2 regions of the Pseudomonas sp. JV414 genome follow, and region 2 is predicted to be linked to the other one. Evidence: predicted binding sites of a transcription regulator. Region 2 holds the regulator's gene; the other holds the start of a gene.
The links. Region 2 encodes FliA, which starts transcription of late flagellar genes. Its sites were predicted from a motif close to CTAAAGTTTNNNNNNNNNNNGCCGNTAA; they were not measured.

Region 1: a site for FliA is predicted at 12,413-12,440, ahead of F6R97_RS13765 (methyl-accepting chemotaxis protein). Genes of this name have one in related genera too.

Annotation. Positions count from the first base shown of each region.
Region 1 covers NZ_VYKC01000010.1:7,610-22,236, forward strand. The annotation lists gene lapD (cyclic di-GMP receptor LapD) at 334-2,280, opposite strand; gene lapG (cysteine protease LapG) at 2,295-2,987, opposite strand; gene F6R97_RS13740 (GntR family transcriptional regulator) at 3,186-3,896, shown strand; gene F6R97_RS13745 (DUF3050 domain-containing protein) at 4,650-5,426, shown strand; gene F6R97_RS13750 (diiron oxygenase) at 5,423-6,352, shown strand; gene F6R97_RS13755 (non-ribosomal peptide synthetase) at 6,366-9,782, shown strand; gene F6R97_RS13760 (SRPBCC family protein) at 9,812-10,279, shown strand; gene F6R97_RS13765 (methyl-accepting chemotaxis protein) at 10,415-12,295, opposite strand; gene F6R97_RS13770 (sigma-70 family RNA polymerase sigma factor) at 12,599-13,099, shown strand; gene F6R97_RS13775 (FecR domain-containing protein) at 13,099-14,112, shown strand; gene F6R97_RS13780 (TonB-dependent siderophore receptor) at 14,201-14,627, shown strand, end outside.
Region 2 covers NZ_VYKC01000022.1:40,060-54,686, forward strand. The annotation lists gene fliQ (flagellar biosynthesis protein FliQ) at 1-116, shown strand, start outside; gene fliR (flagellar biosynthetic protein FliR) at 120-902, shown strand; gene flhB (flagellar biosynthesis protein FlhB) at 906-2,045, shown strand; gene F6R97_RS24125 (hypothetical protein) at 2,206-2,862, shown strand; gene flhA (flagellar biosynthesis protein FlhA) at 3,003-5,132, shown strand; gene flhF (flagellar biosynthesis protein FlhF) at 5,144-6,469, shown strand; gene fleN (flagellar synthesis regulator FleN) at 6,586-7,416, shown strand; gene fliA (RNA polymerase sigma factor FliA) at 7,413-8,153, shown strand; gene F6R97_RS24150 (chemotaxis response regulator CheY) at 8,321-8,692, shown strand; gene F6R97_RS24155 (protein phosphatase CheZ) at 8,715-9,503, shown strand; gene F6R97_RS24160 (chemotaxis protein CheA) at 9,557-11,794, shown strand; gene F6R97_RS24165 (chemotaxis response regulator protein-glutamate methylesterase) at 11,844-12,980, shown strand; gene F6R97_RS24170 (flagellar motor protein) at 12,980-13,720, shown strand; gene motD (flagellar motor protein MotD) at 13,733-14,623, shown strand.

The sequences.
Region 1 (14,627 bases), on a different contig from region 2:
AGCCGCCATAAAGCAATCACAACAAGCATGAAAAATGCCTGATGAATGGCCAGAGGCAGTGTTTGGATGTGGGTTTTACCCGGACTTGCACGTCCGTGTCACCGATTATTCGGTGACAAAGCCAGACTAGCCTTGGATTTCAGCCGGAACAAGTTCACCAACACCGCTACAACTTGAAGGAAATCTCCTAGGACTTTGCTACCGGAATAATCGGTGTCCGCACGGGCGCCATCGCGGGCAAGCCCGCTCCCACAGGGGGCGGAGGTGAACGCAGGATTGTGGTACCACACAAATCCTGTGGGAGCGGGCTTGCCCGCGATGACGGCATCAGCCTCACCGCCAAGGCTTCGGCTCACCAAAGAGTTGCCCCTGAACCCCATACAACCCCATCTCACGAATCACCGCCAATTCCCCTTCGGTCTCGACCCGCTCAGCAATCAATGGCAAATCAATGCTATGCGCCGCCCGCTGAATCGCCTCGATGAACAGACGCTTGTCGCTCTCCTGATCAATCGCCCGGATGTAACTGCCGTCGATCTTCAGATACGCCAACCCCAGCCGCGCCAAATTGCCGATCATGCTGAAACGCCCACCAAAACGCTGCAGGCTCAGCGAAAATCCAAGCTCGCGCAAACGCCGCGTCAGCTGTTCCAGCACCGCTTGCTCAGGCAATTGTTCTTCGCCGATTTCCAGGGTCAGTCGCTCGCCGAGATTCGAATGCTGACGCAGGATGTCGAACACTGTGTTCAGCGCCTGCGGATCCGCCAGTGTCGCCGAAGACAGGTTCAGCGCCAGCGACTCTTCGTGGTCGGCCATCTGCTCGAGCACCCGTTCCAGCATCAACCGGTCCAGCCGCGCGGTCCAGCCGAAACGCTCGAGCCAGGGCAGGAAACGCCCGGCGGGAATGGTCTGGTCCTGCTCGTCGAGCAGGCGCGACAGCACTTTGTAATGCAGCACCACCTGCGTGTCGTGGCTGGCCACCACCGGCTGGAAGTACAGCTCGAAACGCTGCTGATCCAACGCCTGATCCAGCAATGTGTGCCAGGCATGATGATCGTCGCCAACCCGGGCAGGTGCGCCCTGATCAAGGCACGCCCAACTCGGCTCGCCCTGACTTTCCGCCTGGGCCAGTGCCTGATCCGCCAACCCGATCACCGCTTGCGGCAAGTCGCCATGGGCAAACGGCGCCAGCCCGATCGAAGCCACCGAAGCCACGTCCGTGGCGCCCGTTGCATGCAGGCTCGCCAGAGCACTGTCGAGATTGCTCGCCAGTTGCAGCGCTTCTTCGCGCACCAGCCCCGGTGCCAGCACGGCGAATTCACCGCCACGAATGCGCGTGACGAGGTTCTGGGTTTCCGGGTACTTGGCGCACTCACGGGACAACTGCTCGCCCACCGCTTTCAACAATTCATCGGTACGCTGACCACCCAGTCGCTGGTTCAGCCCGGCCAAATCCTTCACCCGCAACAACAGCAAATAGCCGGAGCTGGCCTGCTCAGGATTGCTCACTCGGGCGTTCAATTGCATTTCGAAATAACGCCGGTTGGCCAGGCCAGTCAGGTTGTCCTGATAGGATTCGGCCCGCAGTTTTTCACTGCGTTCGGCCTGCTCCTGGAACAGCGCCTTGAGCTTCTCGACCATCTGGTTCATCGCCTGCACCACCCGGCGCAGTTCCGGGGTGCGTGGCAGTTCCGGCAGGCTGAGGAATTCGCGGCGAGCAATGGCATGGGATTGCTTGACCATGTAATCCAGCGGCTTCAGTTGCCGGCGCAGCAACAGCGCGCCCAGCACTGCACTCACTGCGCCGCAGATCAGTAACCAGCCGAGGCTGCCCAACGCGCTCTGCCACAACTTGGCCAACGCGAACATCGGATGGCTGACCACCTCGACCCGCGCGGCCTGCTCCCAGCCACGGCTGACAAGGGCGTCGCCACCGGCCGGTTCCAGGCCGATCAGGTTGACGAACCAGTCCGGCACGTTGGTAACTGCCGGGATGCCGCTGCGCTCGACAATCGTCTTGTCGTTGGCCAGATCGACCACACGGATGCTCGCGTAATAACCGCTGTCGAAAATCGAACTGACCAGCAACTCGACCATCGCCGGGTCGTCGATGTTCGGCGTCAGGGACAACGCCAACGCTGTCGCGGCGTCTTGGGCATGGGAGCGCAACTGGTTGACGTACTGGGTACGCGAGCTTTCCAGACTGACCATGAAGCTGCCGGTGAAGGCGACCACCAGGAACAGACAGATAGCGATCAACAGCTGTTTGAACAAAGACATCTGAGCGCGTGCTCCTAGTTAGTCGTCTCGACCGGGAAACCTTCGGCCTGCATTTTCTTCAACACACCCTGCCAGCGGGACAGGCGTTTGGTGTCTCCAACCTTTTTGTTGCCCTTGGCACCCGGCAACCACAACCCTTCGGCATTGAAAGAGTAGACCGGCAGCAAGTCGGTTCGCTGGCTGGCAGGCTTGATCGCGTCGATCAGGCTGTCGAGCACCAAAGGCATGGCCTCGGGGCTCGAGTAATAGGTCAGCACCATGTGCGCACGGTTCAGGCGCAAAGCCTTGACGTAGGTGATGCGCAGCTTGTCACTGGAGACACCGAGATGGCGCAGGCTGAAATACTTGGCGATAGCGTAGTCTTCGCAATCACCGGCGCCTTTCCACAAGGCTTCGATCGGCGTTTCCCAATAATCGACCTCGTGCCACAGGTCGATGTCTTCTTCATAACGCATCTGCTTGTTGAAGAACCGGTTAACCACGTTGAGCTGTTCCAGCTCGCCAATCTGCTTTTGCGTGGCCAGCAACTGCTGCCAGGCATCGATGCGCTGCTGCCCTTCACCCAAAGGTCCGTACAATGCCTGCGCGCGGCGACTGATCAGCGAAAAATCCCAGTCGGCATGCAGCCCGCCCAGCATGACGCCGGCCAGCAGCAGTGCGCAGCCTAGCCAGCGCAAAGTCCGAGGGATCGCGAAACGTACCGCCAATGCGAGGCATCCAGGGTAGGCAGGTGGAAGTCGGGTGATGGTGCAGGTTAGCCCGGTAAAAGACAATGGCACGGTGAGATCACCGTCGGCACGCTAGACTTTAAGGTAATGCGATCCTTTGCCTGTTTGACAACCAGTCAAGCAGTCACTAGTGTCCATTTGGATCCAAGTATTTCAGCCAAACAGGGTGCGTTTGTTGTGACACAGAAGCCCAACCCTCTCAGCAGTATCAAGGTCAATGGACCGATTCCCGCCCACCTGGCACGTTCGGTGATCGAAGAAACCCTACGCGCGGCGATTCTCGACGGTCGCATTCCTTGCGGCATTGCCCTGCGTCAACAAGACCTCGCCGACCTGTTCGGCGTCAGCCGCATGCCGGTGCGCGAAGCCTTGCGCCAGCTCGAAGCGCAATCGCTGCTCAACGTGATCGCCCATAAAGGTGCTGTGGTTGCACCGTTGGTCCAAGGCGACGCGGCAGAAACCTATGAGCTGCGAATTTTGCTGGAGTCCGAAGCCCTGCGTCGGTCGATCCCTCTGCTTGAAGCCGCTGATTTCGAACAGGCAGCGCGCTATATCGACGAGCTGGAAACGGAACACGATTACACCGAGATCGGCCGTCTCAATCGCCTGTTCCACATGGCGCTTTACAACAAGGCTCCCAACCAGCGGTTGCTCAGACTCGTCGAAGACGGGTTGAACGAAGAGGAGCGCTTCCTGCGCTTCAACCTGGAAGCCATGGGCCTGGGCAAACTGTCCCAGGAAGATCACCGAGCGTTATTGCGCGCCGCCGAAGAGCGGGACATCGAGCGCTCGGTGACGTTGCTCGAAAACCACCTCAACCGGGGTGTCGAAGTCATCACGCGCTACCTCGAAAGCGCTGAACCGCAGCGCAGGAAAACCTCGAAGTAATCCGCAACGACAGTCCCGAGCGAGCCCAATAAGCGGCTCGCTTTCGCTTGCCGCGACATTGAGCTGATCCGCACCTGGATTACTCGACGAACAAATCTGCTTACAAATCCCCCTTTCGTTCACACCGGACCGGTGTGCAGCGACTTCCTGCCCCCGCCCCAAAGCTCTTGCCCCCTTAAACCCGACAATTGCACCTATCAGATCATGCAGGGGTGATAGCGACTGCCGTGAATTACGCTCACTCTTGAGCTGCCAACGAATAATGACGGACGACGCATCGCACCACGGAGCAGTCGACGCATCAAGAACCTACGGAAGGAGTCTTGCCACGGGAAAGGAAGAACCGGCGTCATTCCCAGCCAACTTCCACCCCCTCAGATCACATTAACGAACCCAGTAAAAAGTTGCTTTGAGTGAGGCATTCACTCTTTATTTAAATTTTGGCCCATATAAGCTGAAAGGAGCAACTACGCCCAAATAAAACTTAATGCAAAAGTTTTATTGGAACTTGTCGCACCCGAGAAAGTTAAACTTTAAATTAATTAAAAAATGACTTGCCGGGCACTTTATTCGTGTATTAGTTTTTCTCCGCTGCCCACAAACACTGGGCGCCACGTACTACTTAGTGATTACACACCTGAAAAACATCAATTCAATTGAGGCCCCTGTTCGCCAATAAGAAACTTCAAGCAACCGTCACTTATTGATAAACACCACCCTCAACGGTATTCAAGATCACTTATAGGCTCGTTCATGAAACCGACTAAAGATCGTCTCAATCAGAAAAAAGCAGAACTTAGTGCGCACCCGATCTTCTCTGAAATACATTCGTTATCGGTCCTTCAACGTTTCATGGAAACCCATGTGTTTGCGGTGTGGGATTTCATGTCGCTGACCAAGCGCCTGCAACAGGAACTGACCTGCGTTCAACTGCCCTGGCTGCCTCCGCGAGATCCTCAGGCTGCGCGGTTGATCAACGAAATCGTGCTCGGTGAAGAGTCTGATGATCGTCCCGCCCAAGGTCACTACAGCCATTTCGAGTTGTACCTGGATGCGATGCGCGAAGTCGGTGCCAGCACGGCCGCCGTCGAACGCTTCGTGGCGCTGCAAAAAGAAGGCGTGAGCTATGACGTGGCACTGCAAAGCGTGGACGTCGACCCGGCGGCCGCGCAGTTCGTGCGCCACACCTTGCACACCGCGTTGCATGCGCCGGGGCACAGTGTGGCGGCGGCGTTTCTGCATGGCCGCGAGAGTGTGATTCCGCAGATGTTCCAGCGGATTCTCGACGACTGGGGTATCGGCATCGAACAGGCGCCGACCTTCCGTTACTACCTGGAACGGCACATCGAAGTCGATTCCGAAGACCACGGCCCGGCGGCGGAAAGACTCCTCGCCCGCCTGGTCGATGGCGATCCACAGCGCGAAGAAGACGTCTACGCCAGCGCCATTGCCGCCGTGGAAAGCCGCATCGCCCTGTGGGACGGTTTGCGCCTGAGCATGAGCGAACCGGTGGCGGAGGTGAACGCATGAACGCCGCCGACTACCAATCCTTCGCCGATGCCTGGGAGAGCCGCGCGACCATTCGCACCCGTCCCCGGCGCGTACTGGAAAACGACGACAAACTGATCTATCCGCTGAGCCGTCAGCCGCTGGTGCTGAGTGAAACCTTCCTGCGCGAATGCCCGGAACAACGGGACTTTGCCTTGGTGCAGACGCTCTACAAATTCATCAACGACGTGGTGATTTTCGAAACCGAGATCGTCGACAAGACCGCCCGCAGCATCGCCAAGAACCGCTTCAGCGTGGCGTTCCCGTTTGCCTGTCGCTACGACGCCATGACCGTGGTGGTGGACGAGGATTATCACGCGCTGGTGGCCATGGATTTCATGCAGCAAACCGTCGCCATGACCGGTATCACGCCGATCGGGCTGCCGGATGAAATCGAACTGAGCCGTGCCATCCCGGCGGCCGTGGCACTCGCACCGGAACACCTGCGCAGCGCCGTGGAGCTGATCTGCGTGGCCATCGCCGAGAACACCGTGACCGGCGATGTCGCGGCGTTCGCCAAGGACGACACGGTCAAGCAGTCGATCAAGGGCCTGATGGCCGACCACTTGCTCGACGAGGGCCGTCACTCCGGGTTCTGGGCGCGCTTGGTACGTATCTATTGGCACACCGCGAGCGAAGACGATCGCCAGTGCATCGCGCAAATCCTCCCGGTGTTCATCGGTCATTACCTGACCAACGACATCCAGAAGTCCTTCGACTTCCGCTTGATCGACGCCTTGCAGATCAGTGATGTGGCGCGTCGGGCACTCAAGAGCGAAGTGTCGGGGCTGGCCTTCCCGATCAATCGCCATCACCCGCTGGTCGCCAACATCGTGCGGTTTTTCCGCAGCAGTTCGCTGCTCGATTCACCGTGCGTGCAAAGCACCCTGAGCGACTACCTGGTTTAACGAGGAGAACATCATGAGACGTCTCGATATTTTGCTCATTGGGCAAAGCCAGGCCCTGACCGACCTGGCGCTGGAACTCGAACAACACGGTCATTCACTGGCGCGGCTGGCGAATCTGGAGGCGCTGCCGCCAAGCACGTTTGATTTGCTGATCGACGATGCGAGCCTGCCGTTTCAGCACTTCGGCGATGCACCACGCCTGACGCTGCAGCTGGGTATCGGCATACCGGGCGTCTCTGGCCTGCCTGCATTGGACCTGTTGTGCACGTACAACTCGATGCACCCAAGTCGCGTGCCAGTCGCCGAAGAACTGTCCGGTAACGGCCAGGCATTGCGCCTGCGAGGGGTGGCCGAACTGGTCGATCACGTGGCGTTGCTGGTCAGCCGCTTCTCCCGGGATGCCGATTATTTCTTGCAGGCAGAACCGATGGCTTCCGCGCACTTCGAGCAGGTGGAAAATCTGCTGTTTTTAGAGCGTCTGGCCTACGTCCATCAGCTCAACACCACGGCGGAACCATGGCTGCTGCAACTCGGCCAGATCCCGATGATCGAGCGTCTTGAACAGCGCTTCATCCAGTCTGCCGAGCGGCCAGCGCTGAACATCGCCGGCATTTCGCTGAGCTATCGGCAATTGCACGCCCACAGCCGCGCCATCCAGCAGCGTTTGCAACCATTGCTCGATCAGCATCAAGGACCGTTGGTGGTCGGGATCTGCCTGCCAAAATGCAGCGCGTTGTATGCGGGAATTCTGGCGGTCCTGGGCAGCGGCGCGGTGTACTTGCCGCTGGAGCCAAGCCATCCGCTGCAACGTCAGCAGTACATTCTGCAAAACGCCGGGGCGGTGTTGTTGCTGCATGACGGAGAACATCCGCTCAGCGAGACGATGCCGGGGCTGGACATCAGCCGCATCGACATCGGCGATGTGAATCTCGATCAACCCTTGATGCGCCAACGACCTGATCTCGACGCGCCGTGCATGGCGCTCTATACCTCGGGCACCACGGGCCACCCCAAAGGTGTGTTGCTCAGCCAGGCCAACCTCGCGCACTTCACCGCGTGGTACGCCGACTACGTGCAGCTGACCGAACAGAGTCGGGCGTTGCAGTTTTCATCGTTGAGTTTCGACTCATCGCTGATCGATATTTTCCCGACACTGCTTCAGGGCGCCGAGCTGATCGTGCCCAACGAAGACCAACGTCGAGATCCGTTGCAACTGGTCGAGCTGATCCGCCACCAACGACTCAGCCATGCCTTTTTGCCGCCGGCGCTGTTGAGCATCCTGCCGCTGGATCAGTTGCAAATCCTCGATCATGTGATGACCGGTGGTGATGTCTGCGAACCTTATGTGATCGAGCAACTGACCCGCCAAGGCAATCTCTACAACCTCTACGGCCCGACCGAAGCCACGGTGCTGATCACCGCGCGGCAGCTGTGCACCGGCGACAACAACCGGACCCTCGGTGCACCGATTGCCAACAGTCAGGTGCTGATCCTCGATGAGGACTTTCAACCGGTGGCCGAGCAAACCGTCGGTGAGTTGTACATCGTCGGCCCAGGGGTATGTCTGGGTTACCTGAACAACCCGCAGCAGACGGCCGAACGTTATCTGAACCTGAACCTGCCGAACGGCCAGAGCTTGCGCGCGTATCGCACTGGCGACATGGCCAAATGGACCTGCGACGGTATCGAGCTGTGCGGACGGCGAGACAATCAGGTGAAGATTCGCGGCTTTCGGGTCGAGCCGGAAGAGATCGAACGCTGCCTTCGCGACAGTCAGCTGTACCGTCAGGTGGCGGTGGTTATCGATCGTCATCGACGGATTCTGGCCTTTCTCGCGCAGCCTCAGGAAGAGCGACCCGGTGCTGCTCGCGAAGCCTTGAAAGCCCACGCGATGCAGTTTCTGCCGGACTACATGCAGCCGACCGCATGGACCGAACTGGGGAGCATGCCGTTCGCCAGCAATGGCAAGGTCGACCGCAAAGCGCTGCTGGAACTGCCCGTCAACGTGACCGAAAACAGCCAACGGCGTTTGCCAGCCAGCGCTGATGAAGCGCTATTGCTGGAGATCTGGGCCGAACTGCTGGAACTGCCCGCCAGCGATATTTCCACCGATGAAAGCTTCTTCAATCTCGGCGGGCACTCGATCCTGCTGTCGCGCATGTTGCTGCGTTTGCGTGAGGAATTCGGCCGCAGCATCTCGATCAACCGCTTCATCGAGCTGCCGACAATTGCAAAGCTGGCGACCTTGGTCCGCGGCTCCGGGACCGAAGAAGTGCTGAGCGAAAAAGCCCTGGCCGATGCCTTCCGGGAACTGAATATCCATCCGTTGCCGGTCAGCCGAATGGGCGATGTGCACAAGGTGATCGTCACCGGCGCCAACAGCTTTGTCGGTGTTCATATCGTCGAAGCGCTGCTGGCCTGGGGCGCCAGCGAAGTAGCGTGCCTGGTGCGCGATGGCGGCGGGCAATCGGCGGCGCAACGCTTTGCTCAGGCGTTGCGGGAGAACCGTCTGGAGCATCTGGACCTGAGCCGGGTGCGGGTTTACGCGGCGGACATCACTCGTCCGCAACTGGGGCTCAGCGAAGATGTTTACGCACGGCTGGATCGCGAGTTCGGCGCATTGGTGCACAACGCCGCCAACGTCAATCACGTCCTCGATTACGAGTCGTTGGCGCGGGACAACGTCGAGCCGATTTTCGAGTGCCTGCGTTTGTGTGAAGGGCACAGCAAAAAGATCTTCAACTTCGTCTCGACGCTCTCGGCGTCCAGCACGATTTCCGACGATGGCCGGGTCCTGGAATTGCCCGCCGCGCAAACACCGCCGATCTACATCAAGAACGGCTACAACCTGTCCAAATGGGTCGGCGAGCGGATCCTCGAACGAGCGCGGGAGCGTGGGGTGCGGGTCAATCTTTATCGCCCCGGCAACATCAGTTTCAACAGCCTCACCGGTGTCTGCCAGCCTCACAAGAATCGCTTGATGCTGATGCTCAAGGGCTCGATCCAGCTCGGCCAGGTGCCGGAGTTCGCGCTGAATTTCGACCTGATGCCGGTGGATTTCCTCGCCCGTTTCATTGCCTTCCACGCCAGCCGTTACCAAGCCGAAAAAGCGGTGTTCAACCTGCACAACCCCGAGCCCCTGAGCTGGGATTGCTACGTGGCGTCATTTCGCGAGGCTGGTCGGGAGTTCGCCATGGTCAGCGTCGCCGACTGGCAGCAGCAACTGGGTCGCGTCGACAGTGATAACGCGCTGTTTGGCGTGCTGGGCTTCTACCTCAACGGCTTCGAAGAAGACATCGGCGACATCTCGATGATCGGCCATGACAACGCCCAGGCCGGCGTACGGCAGATGGGCGCGCACTACCCGGAAAAATCCCCGGCGCTGCTGCGACGCGGCTGCGATTACCTCAAAGAAATCAACTTCATCTGATTCACCCTAACCCTGCACGGAGCAAAACCATGAATACTCTGCAACCCGATACCCTGATCAAAAACCCTCACGGCTGCCACGTCGTGTCTTCGGTGGAAGTACCGGCCGATGCGACGCAAGTCTGGGCGGTAGTCGGTAACTTTGCCGGCTTCGATCAATTCATTCCGGCGCTGTCGCACATCGAGATGACCGGTGAAGGCGTGTCGTCGCTGCGCAAGAAGTTCTTCAAGGACGGCAACCTGGTGGTCGAGCAACTCAACTCCCGGGACGACCAGGCGCTGAACATGACCTGGACGACGATCTACAACACGCTGGGCGTGGCCAATTTGTGGGCGGCGATGAGTGTTGAATCCTTGGGGGCGAGCAAGTCGCGGGCGACCTGGACCATCATCGCCGAACCGGCCCAGGGCGGTGCAGAGGCACTGCCGGGGTTCAAGGATTTCGTTCAGGGGTTTGCCGATGATGCGATGGGGAATGTGTTGAAGCTGTTTGTGTAAAGCTTCGTTCCAGCGGTGACTGATCTACCGCTATCGCGGGCAAGCCCGCTCCCACATGGTTTGTGTCTTACACACATCCCCTGTGGGAGCGGGCTTGCCCGCGATTGAACGATAACGCGGTTCAACTGACCTTGATCAAATCTTGAAGCTATCAACCAGTTGCTTCAACCGATTGGCCTGCTGGGACAACGCATCGCAATCCTTCAATGTTTCATTGAGGTTGGCCACGCTCTGCTGGTTCAACAGGTTGATCTGGTTGACGTCGACGTTGAGGGTCTCAACCACGGCAGTCTGCTCTTCGGTCGCCGCGGCCACCGATTGGTTCATGCCGTCGATTTCGCCGATGCGCTGAGTCACGCTGACCAGGCGCAGGCCGGCCTGGTTCGCCACTTCGACGCTCTGCTCGCTGGAAACCTGACTGGCATTCATGGTGGTCACCGCTTCGCGAGAACCGATCTGCAGCGAGCTGATCATCTTGTGGATCTCTTCCGCCGATTCCTGAGTGCGATGAGCAAGGTTACGCACCTCGTCCGCCACCACCGCAAAACCACGACCGGCCTCACCGGCACGGGCCGCTTCGATGGCCGCGTTGAGCGCCAGCAAATTGGTCTGCTGGGAGATGCCTTTGATCACATCGAGAATGTGGCCGATGTTGTCGGTGCTCGCGTTCAGGGTTTCGATCTGCGTGCAGGACAGGCTGATCTTCTGCGACAGCTCAGTCATGGCCAGGATGGTTTTTTCCACCACCTGCCGACCGTCATCAGCCTGCTCGCTCGCGCCGCTGGCGTGTTGCGAAGCATCGGCGGCGTTGCGGGCAATTTCCTGGGTGGCGGCGCCCAATTGGTTGATCGCCGCGGCCACGCTATTGGTGCGGGCACTTTGTTCGTCGGAGCCAATGATCGAAGCGTTGGACGATGCCATTACCCGTTGCGACAGATCATGAACCTGACGGGTCGCCGAGGACACTTCGGAAATCGACGCGTGAATCCGCTCCACGAATTGGTTGAATGAACCGCCCAACTCGCCGAACTCATCTTTGCTTTCTACGACCAGGCGACGGGTCAGGTCGCCCTCGCCCTGAGCGATGTCCTGCATCGCACGACCCATCGTGGTCAGCGGACGCATCAGCACGTTGATCAGCAGACTCAGCAGCACTGCAATGGCGGTCACGGCGATAAACATCGCGATCAGCGCCGAGGTGCGGAACTGGCTCAGTGGTGCATAGGCCTTGGCCTTGTCGATCGACAAACCGATGTACCACTCGGCATTCGGCAAACCACTCACCGGCGTGAACGAGAGAATGCGGTCCTGCTTGTTCAGTTCTACTTCCTGGATGCCTTTCCCGATTCGGACGCTGGAACCCGGATAGATGTCTTTCAGGTTCTTCATCACCTGATCCTTGTCCGGGCTGACGATCACCTGACCGTCGGCGCTGACGAGGAACGCGTGACCGATGCCACCGAAGTCCACCGAGTTGATGATCTTCACCAGAGTTTCCAGACTCAGGTCGCCGCCGACGACGCCCAGCAGTTCGCCTTGCTTTTTCACCGGCATGGCGATGGTCACCACCAACCCGCCGACCGATGCCATGTAAGGCGGGGTCAGCATGGTCTTGTCGGCGACCACGGCTTGTTTGTACCAAGGGCGCTGACGCGGATCGTAGCCGTCCGGCATCTTCGCGTCAGGGCGCTGGGTGAACACACCATTGGCCTGCCCGACGTAGGTGAACTGGAAGTTCGAGGTGAGGGCGGGTTGATCGACCAGCCCCGGCAAATCGGCATTGGCGCCTTGATGAGCGACGTTCTGCGCGAGGTTTTCCAGGACCAGCACGCGGCCGCTCATCCAGTTCTGCACGCTGCTGGCGGTCAGCTCGCCGGATTGCTCAACGGAAGACTCGAGGTTTTGTCGGATGGTGTTTCGCTGCAGATAGTCGTTGTACAAAGTGAACAACGCAAAAGCCAGCACCACGACGCCTGAAGCGGCCAGCAGGATTTTATGGCTGAACTTTAGATTCATTTCATGGGACTTCTTATGCAAAAAATGGGGATGCGTTCCGGGTTGCAACATTCCATGTAACAGCGCAGACGGCATTCTGTAGCCGCTCTACTTTGGTGCGCGCATGTCTCACCAAGGCTGTCGGCACGAGTGGGAGAAATCTTAGGGATTTGTACGAAACCCGTCAGATACCCGCCGAACGGCATGCTAGAGCCCCCCGAGTAGCAGTGTTTACTGACGATTGCTCGAACGGCAGTTGCAAATTTTTCGACCCTTGATGACAATGCGACTAATTATCATTTGTGACGTCGGGCTGTCGCGTTCATGTCTTCACCTGAGTTTGCAGTACAGGCGCTTTACAGCAGTCATCACGGTTGGCTCAACACGTGGCTGCGTGCGCGATTGGGCAATGCGGCCGATGCGGCGGATCTGGCTCAGGACACGTTCGTCCGTCTGTTGCAAAGAACCGAACGCCTGGAACTCAAGGCCCCCCGCGCCTTTCTGCGAACCATCGCCCGCGGCCTGGTGATCGACCATTGGCGCCGTGAGGAAATCGAGCGGGCGTACCTGGAAACCATCGCCCATTTGCCCGAGGCCGAAACCCCGAGCGCCGAGGCACGGGCATTGGTGCTCGAATTGCTGGAAAGCATCGCCCGCATGCTTGAAGGCCTGAAGCCGAAAGTGCGTCAGGCATTTCTACTGGCCCAGTGCGAAGGACTTACCCACAAGCAGATCGCCGAACATATGGGATTATCCCTACGCTCAGTGGAACGTTATGTGGCCGATGCGCTGTATCACTGCTACGTGCTGCGGTATGAAGCGTGATGCCTGTGGATAACTCAGCGCTGAACCGCCGTGGCGAGCCCCATCAGCAGGTGGTTAAACAAGCTATCCATTGGTTGCTGCGTCTGCGTAACAACGCGACCAATTCCAGACTACGCCAGCAATGCGACGTTTGGCGCGCGGAACACCGTGAGCATGAACTGGCCTGGCAACGGGTGCAGTCCCTGCAAGCCGAGTTGAGCAGTAATTTGCGCGCGGTGCCTGGCGCTCAAGTCGCTTTCAACACTTTGGAAAACAGTGCAAAGGGACTCGGGCGGCGCCAGGCGTTGAAGCTGTTGTCGGGAGCATTGCTGATGGGTTCGGCGGCGTGGCTGGGCAAGGATGCGGTCGGCTGGCAACAGTGGACCGCCGACTTCGCCACCGCCACGGGTGAGCGACGCAGTTTCCAGTTACCGGATGGCACCCGCCTGGAGCTCAATACCGCCAGCGCAGTGGATCTGGACTACACCGTGCAGCAGCGCCTGATCAAACTGACTCGCGGCGAAATCATCGTGACGTGCGGTGGGGCAAGTGAAGGGGTTTCGTTTGATCGACCGTTGCGAGTGCAAAGCCGTCACGGCGTGTTCGAAAGTGTGGCGGCGCGCTTCATCGTTCGTCAGGACACCGACTGCACGCGGCTGAGCGTCACCAGCGGCACGGTCGCGATCCGTTCGCCACGGGCGGCTGATGGCCTGCCGATTCAGGTGCAGGCCGGGCAGAGTTATCTGATCGATCACAGTCGCGCACAGTTGGCACCGCCTCAAGACATGGATGCCGGCGCTTGGGTCGACGGCCTGATCGTCACCCGCAACATGCGCCTCGGGGATTTCATTAATGAAGTCGGACGTTACCGTCCCGGCTATCTGACCTGCGCGGCGGACATTGCCCACTTGCGGCTGTCCGGGGTTTTCCGCCTCGAAGACACCGACAAACTGCTGGCCATCCTGCCGCACACCCTGCCAGTGCAACTGCGCTATCGCACTCGCTGGTGGGTGACGCTGGAGCGACAGGCCTGAATTATTTTTGGCGGGTTTTCCGAACAAGTCCGGCTTAGTCAGTAAGCACTTCAACTCTGCCTTCAGCGACTTCCTACGGAAACCTACAATGACTGTGCGCGCCATCAGTAAGAACCCTCTCCATTTCGCCGCGGAATCAGGCGTCTTGCGCCACGCCATCCGCGCGGCGCTGTTCTCGACCGCATTGGGTGTCGGCCTGCTGCCGACACTTGGCGTTGCAGCCCAGGGCAGCGAAGCCACTAGCCACCGCTACAACATTGCCGCCGGCCCCTTGAGCGACGTGCTCAACCAATTCGCCCGTCAGGCGGGCATCACGCTGTCGACGACTCCGGCTCAAACCCAGAGCCTCCAGTCGCCGGGATTACAGGGCGACTATTCGGCGGATCAGGCGTTGAGTCATTTGCTCAACGGCACAGGGCTTGTGGCCGTCAGTCAGGATGGCAGCAGCTATGTGCTGCGGCCCGTCGCTGAAACCGAAGCCCTGGCGCTACCCACCACCGACATCAAAGGCTTCG
Region 2 (14,627 bases):
TGCCGCGCCTGCTGGTGATGCTGGTGACGCTGATCGTTGGCGGCCCGTGGATGGTGCAGACCTTTATGGAATACATCCTGCAGTTGTACGGCAGTATTCCTCAGGTCATCGGCTAAACCATGTCGCTGCTGCAGCTGACCGATACCCAGATCAGTACCTGGGTGGCGACGTTCATGTTGCCGCTGTTTCGCATCGGTTCGTTGCTGATGGTCATGCCGATTTTCGGTACGAGCCTGGTGCCCCAGCGCGTACGCCTGTACTTCGCCCTGGCGATCACCTTCGTGATCGCTCCCGGCCTGCCGCCGATGCCGCCGGTCAACGCGTTGGACCTGAGCGCACTGCTGCTGATTGCCGAGCAAATCATCATTGGCGCGATATTGGGCTTTTCCTTGCAGCTGTTCTTCCAGGCTTTCGTGGTCGCCGGGCAAATTGTCGCGATCCAGATGGGCATGGGCTTCGCCTCGATGATGGACCCTACGAACGGTGTGTCGGTGGCGGTGATCGGGCAATTTTTCACCATGCTGGTGACCCTGCTGTTCCTGTCGATGAACGGCCATCTGGTGGTGTTCGAAGTCCTCACCGAGAGCTTCACCACGCTGCCGGTCGGTGGCGGGTTGATGGTCCATCATTTTTGGGAACTCGCCGGCAAGCTCGGCTGGGTACTTGGCGCGGCGCTGTTACTGGTGTTGCCGGCGATCACGGCGTTGCTGGTGGTCAACATTGCGTTTGGCGTGATGACCCGGGCGGCACCGCAGTTGAACATCTTCTCGATCGGCTTCCCGCTGACCCTGGTGCTCGGGCTGTTCATTGTCTGGGTCGGCCTGGCGGACATTCTCAATCAGTATCAACCGCTGGCCTCCGAGGCTTTGCAGTTGTTACGCGAACTCGCACGGGCGCGCTGAGTCATGGCTGAGAGCGAAAGCGGTCAGGACAAAACAGAAGACCCCACGGAGAAACGTAAAAAGGACTCCCGTGACAAGGGCGAGATTGCGCGCTCCAAGGAGCTCAATACCTTGGCGGTCATGCTCGCCGGTGCCGGCGCGCTGCTGATTTTTGGCGGCGCATTGGCGCAGGACATGATGGAGCTGATGCGGATGAACTTCACGCTGTCGCGGGAAGTGATTCTGGACCAGCGCAGCATGGGTACCTTCTTGCTGCACTCGGGACAGATTGCCTTGTTGGCGATTCAGCCGGTGATGATCACTATGCTGTTGGCGGCGTTGATCGGCCCGATCTCCCTCGGTGGCTGGCTGTTCGCGGCCGGCTCCATGGCGCCCAAGTTCAGTCGCATGAACCCCGGCGCGGGCCTGAAACGGATGTTTTCGGCCAAGGCGCTGGTGGAGTTGCTCAAGGCCCTGGCGAAGTTTTTCATCGTCTTGTTCGTGGCGTTGGCGGTCTTGTCGTCGGACATCGATGATCTGATGCGCATCGCCCACGAGCCGTTGGACATGGCGATCATTCACAGCCTGCAAGTGGTCGGCTGGAGCACTTTGTGGATGGCTTGCGGGCTGATCATCATCGCTGCGGTCGATGTGCCGGTGCAGCTCTGGGAAAGCCACAAGAAGCTGCTGATGACCAAGCAGGAGGTGCGCGACGAGCACAAGGATCAGGAAGGGCGGCCAGAGGTCAAACAGCGCATTCGTCAGTTGCAGCGCGAGATGTCCCAGCGGCGGATGATGGCCGCGATCCCCGAGGCCGACGTGGTTATCACCAACCCGACCCACTACGCCGTGGCCCTCAAGTACGATCCAGATAAAGGCAATGCGCCGGTGCTGTTGGCCAAGGGGAGCGACTTCCTCGCCTTGAAGATCCGCGAAATCGCCGTGGCCAACAATGTGATGCTGCTCGAATCGCCGGCGCTGGCGCGTTCGATCTACTACTCCACGGAGCTGGAGCAGGAAATTCCCGGCGGGCTCTATCTGGCAGTCGCCCAGGTACTGGCCTACGTCTACCAGATCCGCCAGTACCGCGCCGGCAAGGGCAAGCGCCCGGATCCGCTCCAGGACGATCTGCCGATTCCACCGGATTTGCGGCGCGATTCCTGAGTGAGGGGGATTCTGCGCCGTCGGCCGGCGGCTTGCCGATGAGTGGTCGCTATTTGCTTGTTTACCTATCAGTTATGACAGTAGGCGGCGATGAAAATGGTGTGTCTGATAAGCCTGACTATTTCGCCCTGTTCAGGGTGATCACGGCAGGGGCGGCATCATGGAAAATCAGTACACGCGGCTGGAGGGAATGGGGCTCAAGTTCGTATCGGGCAACGTTGAGCATCGACTGGAAGAAGGCGCCATCGGTTACACGATCAAGTTCAAATTGCTACTGGACTTTGAGGCTTTCAAGGTTGCGGCCAATGCAGCCATTCCTGGCTATCTCGACTCCTTCATCAATGCTATTCGTCCTGAACTGGGCGGGCTTGCCTACCATCTTTGGTACAACTATTTCAGTGATGCTGCCGGGAAAATCCACTCTTTTGAGCGGCTATGCGAAGTTTTCAGCTGGGCGGGCAATTACTTCGATCAATGGACGGAGGGCAGCCTTGCGCGGCGTTATGCGAAGCCCACGTTCGAGGTGGTAGGCAATGATATTTTTATTACCTGCGGGCAGTATTTTCGCTGGTCAGATCGTAAGCGGGAAATTGTGATCGGCGATCTGCCTGTAGTCAGTTTTTTTTGGGGGCTTGGCTTGATGCAAGGGCATACGCGGCTGGAGAGGGCGCCCGGTCATGTCCTGACGTTGGGGTATGTGTATGAGGATCTGGTGGAGGTCGACGGCGCACCGATGAATCGCGGGATGCTTTACATGCGCGGTCATCAGCTCGCCTTCGGAAAAATCAGCGCCAACGACATCAGGATTGCAACCTGAGTCCGTCCGCGGCGATCCTGTTTCAGAGCGTTTCTCAAACTCTTTCGGCGGCCTGCAAAAAGTTGGAAGGCTTCTTGCAGTAGCCGCCCTGCGCCTGTTTCAGGCGTCAAAAGTTTGCTTTAAAGGAACGGGGAAAACCGGTGGATCGCTCTCAGTTAATCAACACTGCACGCACAAACGTTGCCGACCTCAGTCGGGGCAATCTGGGTGTGCCGCTGTTGCTGCTGGTCATGCTGGCCATGATGATGTTGCCGGTGCCGCCGTTCCTGCTGGACGTGTTTTTTACGTTCAACATTGCCTTGTCCATCGTCGTATTGCTGGTCTGCGTGTACGCCTTGCGGCCGTTGGATTTTGCGGTGTTCCCGACCATTCTGCTGGTGGCGACGTTGCTGCGACTGGCGCTGAACGTGGCCTCGACACGGGTGGTGATGCTCCACGGTCAGGACGGCCATGCCGCTGCCGGTAAGGTGATCCAGGCCTTCGGTGAAGTGGTGATCGGCGGTAACTACGTGGTTGGTATCGTGGTTTTCGCGATTTTGATGATCATCAACTTCGTCGTAGTGACCAAGGGTGCGGGGCGGATTTCCGAGGTGAGCGCGCGTTTCACCCTCGATGCAATGCCCGGCAAACAGATGGCGATCGATGCCGACTTGAACGCCGGCCTGATCGATCAGAACCAGGCGAAACTGCGCCGGATGGAAGTGGCCCAGGAAGCCGAGTTCTACGGCTCGATGGACGGTGCCAGCAAATTCGTTCGCGGTGACGCCATCGCCGGCCTGCTGATTCTGTTCATCAACCTGATCGGCGGCATGGCGGTCGGTATCTTCCAGCACGGCATGACCTTTGGCGATGCCGGTCGGGTTTACGCCTTGTTGACCATCGGTGACGGTTTGGTGGCGCAATTGCCATCACTGCTGTTGTCGACTGCCGCTGCGATTATGGTGACCCGTGCTTCCGGTTCGGAAGACATGGGCAAGCAGATCAATCGTCAGATGTTCGCTTCACCGAAAGCCCTGGCCGTGGCTGCTGGCTTGATGGCGGTGATGGGCCTGGTGCCGGGCATGCCGCACTTTTCTTTTCTGAGCATGGCAGCCCTGGCGGCTGGCGGCGCTTACCTGTTCTGGAAGAAGCAGAACGTGGTCAAGGTTCAGGCCCTGCAAGAGGTCAAGCGTCAACAGGAATTGCTGCCATCGCCGGCCCGCGCCCAGGAAACCAAGGAGCTCGGATGGGACGACGTGACCCCGATCGACATGATCGGCCTGGAAGTCGGCTACCGCCTGATCCCGCTGGTGGATCGCAATCAGGGGGGGCAGTTGCTGGCACGGATCAAGGGTGTGCGTAAAAAGCTCTCCCAGGACCTGGGTTTCTTGATGCCGACTGTGCATATCCGTGACAACCTCGACCTGGCGCCAAGCGCCTACCGCCTGACCCTGATGGGCGTGATCCTGGCCGAGGCCGAGATTTACCCGGACCGCGAACTGGCGATCAACCCGGGGCAGGTCTACGGCACGCTCAACGGCATTACCGCCAAAGATCCGGCTTTTGGTCTGGAGGCGGTCTGGATCGAAATCAGCCAGCGTGCCCAGGCGCAATCCCTCGGTTACACCGTGGTCGATGCCAGTACGGTAGTGGCAACCCACTTGAACCAGATTTTGTACAAACACTCCAGCGAGCTGATTGGCCACGAAGAAGTCCAGCAACTCATGCAATTGCTGGCCAAAAGCTCACCGAAACTGGCCGAAGAGCTGGTGCCGGGGGTGGTTTCTCTGTCGCAGTTGCTCAAGGTCTTGCAGGCATTGCTGGCTGAACAGGTGCCGGTACGGGACATTCGCAGCATCGCCGAAGCCATCGCGAACAACGCCGCCAAGAGTCAAGATACTGCCGCTTTGGTGGCCGCGGTGCGCGTCGGCGTATCCCGTGCAATCGTGCAAAGCATTGTAGGCACTGAGTCGGAGCTGCCTGTGATCACCTTGGAGCCAAGGTTGGAACAAATATTGCTCAATAGTCTTCAGAAGGCAGGACAAGGCTCGGAAGAGGGCGTTCTGCTGGAGCCAAGCATGGCAGAGAAACTGCAACGCTCGTTGATCGAAGCGGCGCAGCGTCAGGAAATGCAAGGTCAACCGGTGATTCTGCTGGTGGCCGGTCCGGTTCGCGCGATGCTCTCGCGATTCGGCCGACTGGCAGTCCCGGGTTTGCATGTGTTGGCTTACCAGGAAATCCCTGACAACAAGCAAGTGACCATCGTTGCGACAGTAGGGCCCAACGGCTGAGGTAGTGGTTTATGCAAGTTAAGCGTTTTTTCGCCGCCGATATGCGTCAGGCCATGAAACTGGTTCGTGATGAGCTGGGCGCAGATGCCGCCATCATTGGCAATCGCCGGATCGCCGGCGGTGTCGAGCTGACGGCTGCCCTGGATTACAAATTGTCGGCGCTGGCCCCGCGTGTTCCGAACATGGAACTCGAGGACGAGCTGCGCAAGACCCAGTCGCGGATCGTCACCGCCCAGGCCGAACTGAGTCTGCGTGGCGATGGCGAGAGCGACAAGAGCACCAATCGACAGTTGTTCGCCGGCCTGCCGTTGACCGCCGCCGAGCCGCTGATTGAATCGACACTGGCCGAGCCTCGGCGCTCGGCACCTGCGCCTGCCGCAGCGACCGGCGTCGATCCGCGTGCGTTCGACTCGATGCGTTTCGAGCTCAACAGCCTGCGTGAACTGATGGAAGTGCAACTTGGCTCGCTGGCCTGGAATCAGCTACAAGGCAGCCGTCCGGCCCAGGCCAACCTCTGGCGCCGCTTGCAACGCATCGGCCTGTCCGGCCCGTTGTCGCGCGATCTGCTGGCGCTGATTACTGACATTGAAGAACCCCGTCAGGCCTGGCGCATGTTGCTCGCGCACCTGGCGCGGATGATCGCCACCCCGGAAGTCGAGCCCTTGGAAGAGGGCGGTGTGATTGCCATGGTCGGCCCGGCCGGCATGGGCAAGACCACCACGCTGGCCAAGCTGGCGGCCCGTTACGTGCTCAAGTACGGCGCGCAGAACATCGCGCTGGTGAGCATGGACAGCTACCGCATCGGCGCTCAGGAACAGCTCAAGACCCTGGGCCGCATCCTCAACGTGTCGGTCACCCACGTCGACCCAGGTCAATCCCTGGTGCAGGCGCTGGAGCCCTTGCTGCGCAAACGCGTGGTGCTGATCGATACCGCCGGCCTGCAGGCCAGCGATCCGGCACTGCGCATGCAGCTCGAAAGCCTGGCCGGACGCGGCATCAAATCAAAAAATTATCTGGTCTTGGCAACCACCAGCCAGAAACAGGTTCTAACCGCCGCTTACCACAGTTACAAACGTTGCGGCCTTGCCGGCTGCATCCTGACTAAACTGGATGAAACGGCAAGCTTGGGTGAGGTGTTGAGCCTGGCCATCAGTCATGAATTGCCGGTGGCTTACCTGACCGATGGCCCGCGGATTCCGGATGATTTACATCTGCCGCGTCGTCATCAGTTGGTCAGCCGCGCCGTTAGCGTGCAAATGCAGGAAGAACCCAGCGAAGAAGCCATGGCTGATATGTTCGCTGATATTTACCACAGCCCGACCAAGCAGGTTGGCTGAGGTATTAATGAACATTTTTTGTACCTACATCGATGGTCGGCCATGCATTGTTCAGTCGCTGAACGCGCAGCCAGTAATGTGGCCTCCGTCTATGCAAGACAAGGTAAAGAAATAACATGGGCAGCATGCATCCCGTACAGGTGATCGCGGTGACCGGCGGCAAAGGTGGCGTCGGGAAGACTAACGTGTCAGTGAACTTGTCCCTGGCTCTAGCTGAACTCGGCCGGCGCGTCATGCTGCTGGATGCCGATCTGGGGCTGGCGAACGTCGACGTCCTGCTGGGGCTGACACCCAAACGTACCCTGGCCGACGTGATCGAAGGCCGCTGTGAGCTGCGCGACGTACTGTTGCAAGGGCCCGGCGGTATCCGCATCGTCCCGGCCGCATCCGGCACCCAGAGCATGGTTCATCTGAGCCCGGCCCAGCATGCCGGCCTGATCCAGGCCTTCAGCGACATCGGCGACAACCTCGACGTATTGGTGATCGACACCGCTGCGGGCATTGGTGACTCGGTAGTCAGTTTCGTCCGCGCAGCGCAAGAAGTCTTGCTGGTGGTGTGTGACGAGCCGACCTCGATCACCGACGCCTACGCACTGATCAAACTGCTGAATCGCGACTACGGCATGAATCGTTTCCGCGTCCTGGCCAACATGGCGCAAAGCCCGCAGGAAGGCCGTAACCTGTTCGCCAAGTTGACCAAGGTCACGGATCGTTTCCTCGACGTCGCCTTGCAATATGTCGGTGCGGTGCCTTACGACGAAAGCGTGCGCAAGGCCGTGCAGAAACAGCGTGCCGTCTACGAAGCCTTCCCGCGTTCCAAGTGCGCCCTGGCGTTCAAGGCCATTGCGCAGAAGGTCGATACCTGGCCACTGCCGGCCAACCCACGCGGGCACCTGGAGTTTTTCGTCGAACGCCTCGTGCAACAAACGGCAGGACCCGTCCTATGACAGCCAGTGGCTACAACCTCTACAAGAAGTCGGCACGTGACGCGCAGTACGAGCTGATCGAGCGTTACGCGCCACTGGTCAAACGCATTGCCTACCACTTGCTGGCGCGTTTGCCGGCCAGTGTCCAGGTCGAAGACCTGATCCAGGCCGGGATGATCGGCCTGCTTGAAGTATCAACCAAATACGACGCCAGCAAAGGCGCGAGTTTCGAGACGTACGCGGGCATTCGAATCCGCGGCGCGATGCTCGATGAAGTGCGCAAGGGGGACTGGGCGCCACGTTCGGTTCACCGCAATACCCGCATGGTCAGCGACGCGATTCGCTCGATTGAAGCTAAAACCGGTCGTGACGCTAAAGATCATGAGGTTGCGGCCGAACTCCAATTGAGTCTCGACGATTATTACGGGATTTTGAACGACACCCTCGGTAGCCGCTTATTCAGTTTCGACGATCTGTTGCAGGACGGCGAACACGAAGGGCTGCATGAGGATGGCGCCAGTGCTCATCTCGAGCCGTCACGCGATCTGGAAGATGAACGCTTCCAGGCGGCGCTGGCGGACGCGATTGCCAATTTGCCGGAGCGTGAGCGACTGGTGTTGGCGCTGTACTACGACGAAGAGTTGAATCTCAAGGAAATCGGTGAGGTCCTGGGGGTCAGCGAATCGCGGGTCAGCCAGTTACACAGCCAGTGCGCGGCCCGTTTGCGGGGGCGTTTGGGGGAGTGGCGAGCGCGCTGAAGGCAGTGTGGGGACACTGCGAATGGAGCTGGTGTGGTGTTGAACTGCATCGGTCTCGATCTGTTGTGCTCCAGACAGTCATTGAGTGCTTTGCCGGATTGATTGAAATGGCGCGTCCAGGTGCTGGGCGCGTTTAAGACTGCTTGGAGGTCGAATTGGACAAGAACATGAAAATCCTCATCGTTGATGACTTCTCAACGATGCGGCGGATCATAAAAAACCTGTTGCGTGACCTTGGGTTCACCAACACGGTCGAGGCTGACGATGGCACCACTGCCATCCCGGTTCTCAACAGTGGGAGCATCGACTTTCTGGTAACGGACTGGAACATGCCTGGCATGACCGGTATCGATCTGCTGCGTCACGTGCGCGCCGATGAAAAGCTCAAGCACCTGCCGGTGCTGATGGTGACCGCTGAAGCCAAGCGCGAGCAAATCATCGAAGCGGCCCAGGCCGGTGTTAATGGCTATGTGGTCAAACCCTTCACAGCCCAGGCGTTGAAAGAAAAAATCGAGAAGATTTTCGAACGCATCGGTTGATGTACTGCGCCACGGGGGAGCTATGGAGCATAAAGAATCTTCACAGGGCGATTTCGAGTCGACCCTGAAAAAACACGCGGTCGAACTGGTCGAGAGCCTTGAAAAAGGCAGGTTCGGCGACGCTGTGCAACTGATCCATGAGCTCAACCAGACCCGTGACCGCGGCCTGTACCAGGAAGTAGGCAAGCTCACCCGCGAGCTGCATAGCGCGATCGTCAATTTCCAGATTGACCCGCACATGCCGCAAGCCGAGGAAGTGTCTCAGATCACGGATGCCACCGAGCGCCTGGGTTATGTGGTCAAGCTGACCGAGGCCGCGGCGAACCGCACCATGGATCTGGTGGAAAACGCCACGCCGCTGATCAACAGCCTGAGCGACGAAGCTCAGACGCTGAGCACGGATTGGGGACGGTTCATGCGTCGCGAAGTCGGGGCTGAAGAGTTCCGCGAACTGGCCAGGCGCGTCGACGGTTTCCTGACACGCAGCAGCGAAGATAACCGCGTCGTGTCGAGCAATCTCAACGACATTCTGCTGGCCCAGGATTACCAGGACCTCACCGGTCAGGTGATCAAACGCGTGACCCAGTTGGTCACCGAAGTTGAAAGCAATCTGCTCAAGCTCGTGCTCATGGCCAGCCAGGTAGACCGCTTTGCGGGTATCGAACATGACCGTGATGCGATGCTGGCTGAAAAAGATCCACAAAAACATCTCTCTCAGGGTGAAGGTCCGCAGATTCATGCCGATAAAAGAGAAGACGTTGTGTCCGGTCAGGACGATGTGGACGATTTGTTATCCAGCCTAGGATTTTAGAGTTTTAGCATTTTAGGTTTTTTAGGTTTTTAGACCTCAGGAGCACCCCCTTAATGAGCTTCGGCGCCGATGAAGAGATCCTTCAGGATTTCCTGGTTGAGGCCGGCGAGATTCTAGAGCAACTGTCCGAACAGCTGGTCGAGCTTGAAAGCCGACCGGATGATGCGGATTTGCTCAATGCAATTTTTCGCGGTTTTCACACTGTAAAAGGGGGCGCCGGCTTCCTCCAGCTCAACGAGTTGGTGGAGTGCTGTCACATCGCCGAGAACGTGTTCGACATCCTGCGCAAGGGTGAACGACGCGTCGACTCGGAACTGATGGACGTGGTTCTCGAAGCACTGGACGCGGTGAACAGCATGTTCAGCGAAGTCCGCGAACGCGGCCCGATCACGGCTGCCACTCCAGAATTGCTTGCAGCGTTGGCCCGTCTGGCCGAGCCGCAAACCGCCGATGAATCGGCACCGGTCGCCGAGGTAGTGGAAGAACCTGCCGCTGAAGAATCGGGCGACATCACGGATAACGAATTTGAACAGCTGCTGGACTCGCTGAACGCCGTCAAGGCTCAAGCCGAGGCTCCAGCGGCTGCGCCAGTGCCGACCAGCGATGCCTCGGCCAGCGATGAAATCACCGATGCCGAGTTCGAGTCGTTGCTCGATCAACTGCACGGCAAAGGCCAGTTCGCCGTCGATGCGGTGGCTGCGCCAGCCGCACCGGCTGCCCCGAAAGCGGCAGGCGACAGCTCCGACATCACCGACGACGAGTTCGAAGCACTGCTCGATCAGCTGCACGGCAAGGGCAACTTTGCCGTCGATGCGCTGGAGTCGGCGATTGCCGCCGTACCAGCTCCGGCTGCGCCAACCGCTAAAGCGGCCGGCGGCGATCTGATCTCGGACCACGAATTCGAATCACTGCTCGACGAATTGCATGGTAAAGGCAAGTTCACCGAGGTTGGCACTGGCGCAGTGGTTTCTGCTCCTGTCGCCAAGGCGCCGGCACCAGCTGCGAAACCTGTGACCAAAGCGCCCGAGCCAAAAGCCGAAGTGCCGAAATCGGCCGCCGCTGCTGCACCGGCCCCGGCCCGTGCCCCGTCTGCGCCACCACCAGAAAAACCGGCCAGCGAAGCCGAGACCACCGTGCGGGTCGATACCGCGCGTCTCGACGAAATCATGAACATGGTCGGCGAGCTGGTATTGGTGCGTAATCGCCTGGTCCGTCTGGGCCTCAACAGCGGCGACGAAGCCATGTCCAAGGCCGTGTCGAACCTCGACGTGGTCACGGCCGACCTGCAAACCGCGGTCATGAAGACCCGGATGCAGCCGATCAAGAAAGTCTTCGGGCGCTTCCCGCGTCTGGTTCGTGACCTGGCTCGCCAGCTCAAGAAAGAGATCAACCTGGAGCTGGTCGGCGAAGAAACCGACCTCGACAAGAACCTCGTCGAGGCCCTGGCCGACCCGCTGGTCCACTTGGTGCGCAACTCGGTCGACCACGGTATCGAAGAGCCAGCTGAGCGCGAAGCGATGGGTAAACCTCGCAGCGGCAAGGTGATCCTGTCCGCGGAACAGGAAGGCGACCACATCCTGCTGTCCATCTCCGATGATGGCAAAGGCATGGACGCTGATGTTCTGCGCGGTATCGCCGTGAAGAAAGGCCTGATGGACAAGGATGCGGCGGACCGTCTCAGCGAGTCGGATTGCTTCAACCTGATCTTCGCTCCGGGTTTCTCGACCAAAACCGAAATTTCCGACGTCTCCGGGCGCGGAGTGGGCATGGACGTGGTGAAAACCAAGATCGCCCAGCTCAACGGTACCATCAATATCTACTCGACCAAGGGCAAGGGCTCGAAGATCGTCATCAAGGTCCCGTTGACCCTGGCGATCATGCCGACGCTGATGGTCATGCTCGGCAACCAGGCGTTCGCGTTCCCGCTGGTGAACGTCAACGAGATCTTCCACCTCGACCTGTCGCGCACCAACGTGGTGGACGGCCAGGAAGTGGTGATCGTGCGGGACAAGGCGCTGCCTCTGTTCTACCTCAAGCGCTGGCTGGTCAGCTCCGCCGCTCACGAAGAGCAGCGCGAAGGCCATGTGGTGATCCTTTCGGTGGGCACTCAGCGGATCGGCTTCGTCGTCGACCAACTGGTGGGCCAGGAAGAAGTGGTCATCAAGCCATTGGGCAAAATGCTCCAGGGAACCCCCGGCATGTCCGGCGCCACCATCACCGGTGACGGCCGCATTGCGCTGATTCTCGATGTTCCGAGCATGCTCAAGCGTTACGCCGCACGGCGTATTTGATTCTGGGGGAGCGGGGCGACTGAGCCTCGCCCCGTCTAACGGAGTGTTTATGGCAGTCAAAGTCCTGGTGGTGGACGATTCGGGGTTTTTCCGCCGCCGCGTCTCGGAAATTCTTTCAGCGGATTCGAATATCCAGGTCGTCGGTACGGCGACCAACGGCAAAGAGGCGATCGATCAGGCGCTGGCCCTCAAGCCAGACGTGATCACCATGGACTACGAGATGCCGATGATGGATGGCATCACCGCAGTGCGGCACATCATGCAGCGCTGCCCGACCCCGGTGTTGATGTTCTCCTCGCTGACTCACGAAGGCGCGCGGGTCACCCTCGATGCGCTGGACGCCGGTGCGGTGGACTTCCTGCCGAAGAATTTCGAAGACATCTCCCGTAACCCGGAGAAGGTCAAGCAACTGCTGTGCGAGAAGATTCTCAGCATCTCGCGCAGTAATCGTCGCGCCAGCACTTACAGCGCCCCGGCCCCGGTGGCTGCGCCAGCCCCGACGCCTGCGCCTTCGAGCGTCAACAGCTACGGTAGCAGCGCGCCTGCGCGTCCGGCACCGGCACCGATTCCGGCTCCGGCTCGCACCCATGCAGCGACTCCATCGTCGCCAGCGCCGAAACGCAAAGCCTACAAACTGGTTGCCATCGGTACGTCCACTGGTGGCCCGGTTGCCCTGCAACGGGTTCTGACGCAGTTGCCGGGCAACTTCCCGGCACCGATCGTGTTGATCCAGCACATGCCGGCAGCCTTCACCAAGGCTTTCGCCGAGCGTCTGGACAAACTGTGCCGCATCAGCGTCAAGGAAGCCGAGGATGGCGACATCCTGCGTCCGGGCCTGGCGCTGTTGGCTCCGGGTGGCAAGCAAATGATGATCGACGGCCGTGGCGCGGTGAAAATCCTGCCGGGCGACGAGCGTTTGAACTACAAACCGTGCGTGGACATCACCTTCGGTTCCGCAGCCAAATCCTACGGCGACAAAGTTCTGGCGGTGGTACTCACCGGCATGGGCGCGGACGGTCGCGAAGGCGCACGTCTGCTCAAGCAGGGCGGCAGTGCGATCTGGGCTCAGGATGAAGCCAGCTGCGTGATCTACGGCATGCCGATGGCCATCGTCAAAGCTGAACTCGCGGACGCGGTGTACAGCCTGGACGATATCGGCCGTCACCTGGTCGAGGCGTGTATCTGATGGATGTATTAAGCCTTATCGGGATCATCATGGCGTTCGTCGCCATTATTGGCGGCAACTACCTTGAAGGCGGTCATCTCGGTGCGCTGGCCAACGGCCCGGCAGCGTTGATCGTACTCGGTGGGACCATTGGTGCTTCGCTACTGCAATCGCCGATGAGCGCCTTCAAGCGCGCCATGCAGATTCTCGCCTGGATCCTGTTTCCACCGCGCGTGGACTTGGCCGGCGGCATCGATCGCGTAGTGAATTGGAGCCTGACCGCACGCAAGGAAGGTTTGCTCGGTCTGGAAGGGGTGGCCGACGCCGAACCCGACAGCTACTCACGCAAAGGTCTGCAACTGCTGGTGGACGGCGCCGAGCCGGAAGCGATTCGCAGCATTCTGGAAGTGGATTTCTACACCCAGGAAAGCCGCGACATCGAAGCCGCCAAAGTCTTTGAAAGCATGGGTGGCTACGCGCCGACCATCGGCATCATCGGTGCGGTGATGGGCCTGATCCACGTCATGGGCAACCTGGCCGATCCGTCGCAACTGGGCAGCGGTATTGCCGTCGCCTTTGTCGCCACCATCTATGGCGTGGCCAGTGCCAACCTGATGTTGCTGCCGATTGCCGCCAAGCTCAAATCCATCGCGTTGCGACAGTCGCGTTATCGCGAGATGTTGCTGGAAGGGATCTTGTCGATCGCCGAAGGTGAAAACCCTCGCTCCATTGAGTTGAAGCTTCAGGGCTTCATGGATTAAGGGAATAACCTCATGGCTCGTCGTCGGCAACCTGAAGAACACGTAAACCATGAACGCTGGCTCGTTTCCTACGCCGACTTCATCACGTTGCTGTTCGCTTTCTTCGTGGTGATGTACTCGATTTCTTCGATCAACGAAGGCAAGTACAAGATCATTTCCGAGGCGTTGATCGGGGTATTTACTGACTCCGATCGAGCCCTCAAGCCGATTCCTATCGGCGAAGAGCGACCGAAGACCGTGACTCCGGCCAAGCCGCTGGTCAAGGACAGCGAGCAGGTCGATGCCGGTATCGCCGGGGCCAGCGATCCGCTCAAAAGTATTGCCGATGACATCAGCGCGGCGTTCGGCGACTTGATCAGCTCCAACCAGATGACCGTGCGCGGCAATGAGTTGTGGGTCGAGATCGAACTCAATTCCAGCCTGTTGTTCGGCAGTGGCGACGCCATGCCCAGCGACATCGCGTTCAACATCATCGACAAGGTTGCCGCGATCCTCAGGCCGTTCGACAACCCGATCCACGTCGAAGGCTTCACCGACGATCAGCCGATTCGTACCGCGCAATACCCGACCAACTGGGAGCTGTCCTCGGCCCGTTCGGCAAGCATTGTGCGCATGCTGGCGATGCAGGGTGTGAATCCCGGTCGTCTGGCGTCGGTGGGTTACGGCGAGTTCCAGCCGGTGGCCAACAACGCCACCGCCGAAGGCCGGGCGCGTAACCGTCGGGTGGTGTTGGTGGTTTCACGAAATCTCGATGTACGCCGCAGCCTCACCGGTACCGGAACGGCTCATGCACAACCGGATGCCGCGTTGAAGCGGGCTGGCACACAAACTGCACCTACCCCGGTCAAGTCGCCGGGACGAGAGAGCGCCGTCAATTCTCCGTCACCCGCATTAATACGTTGAGCTA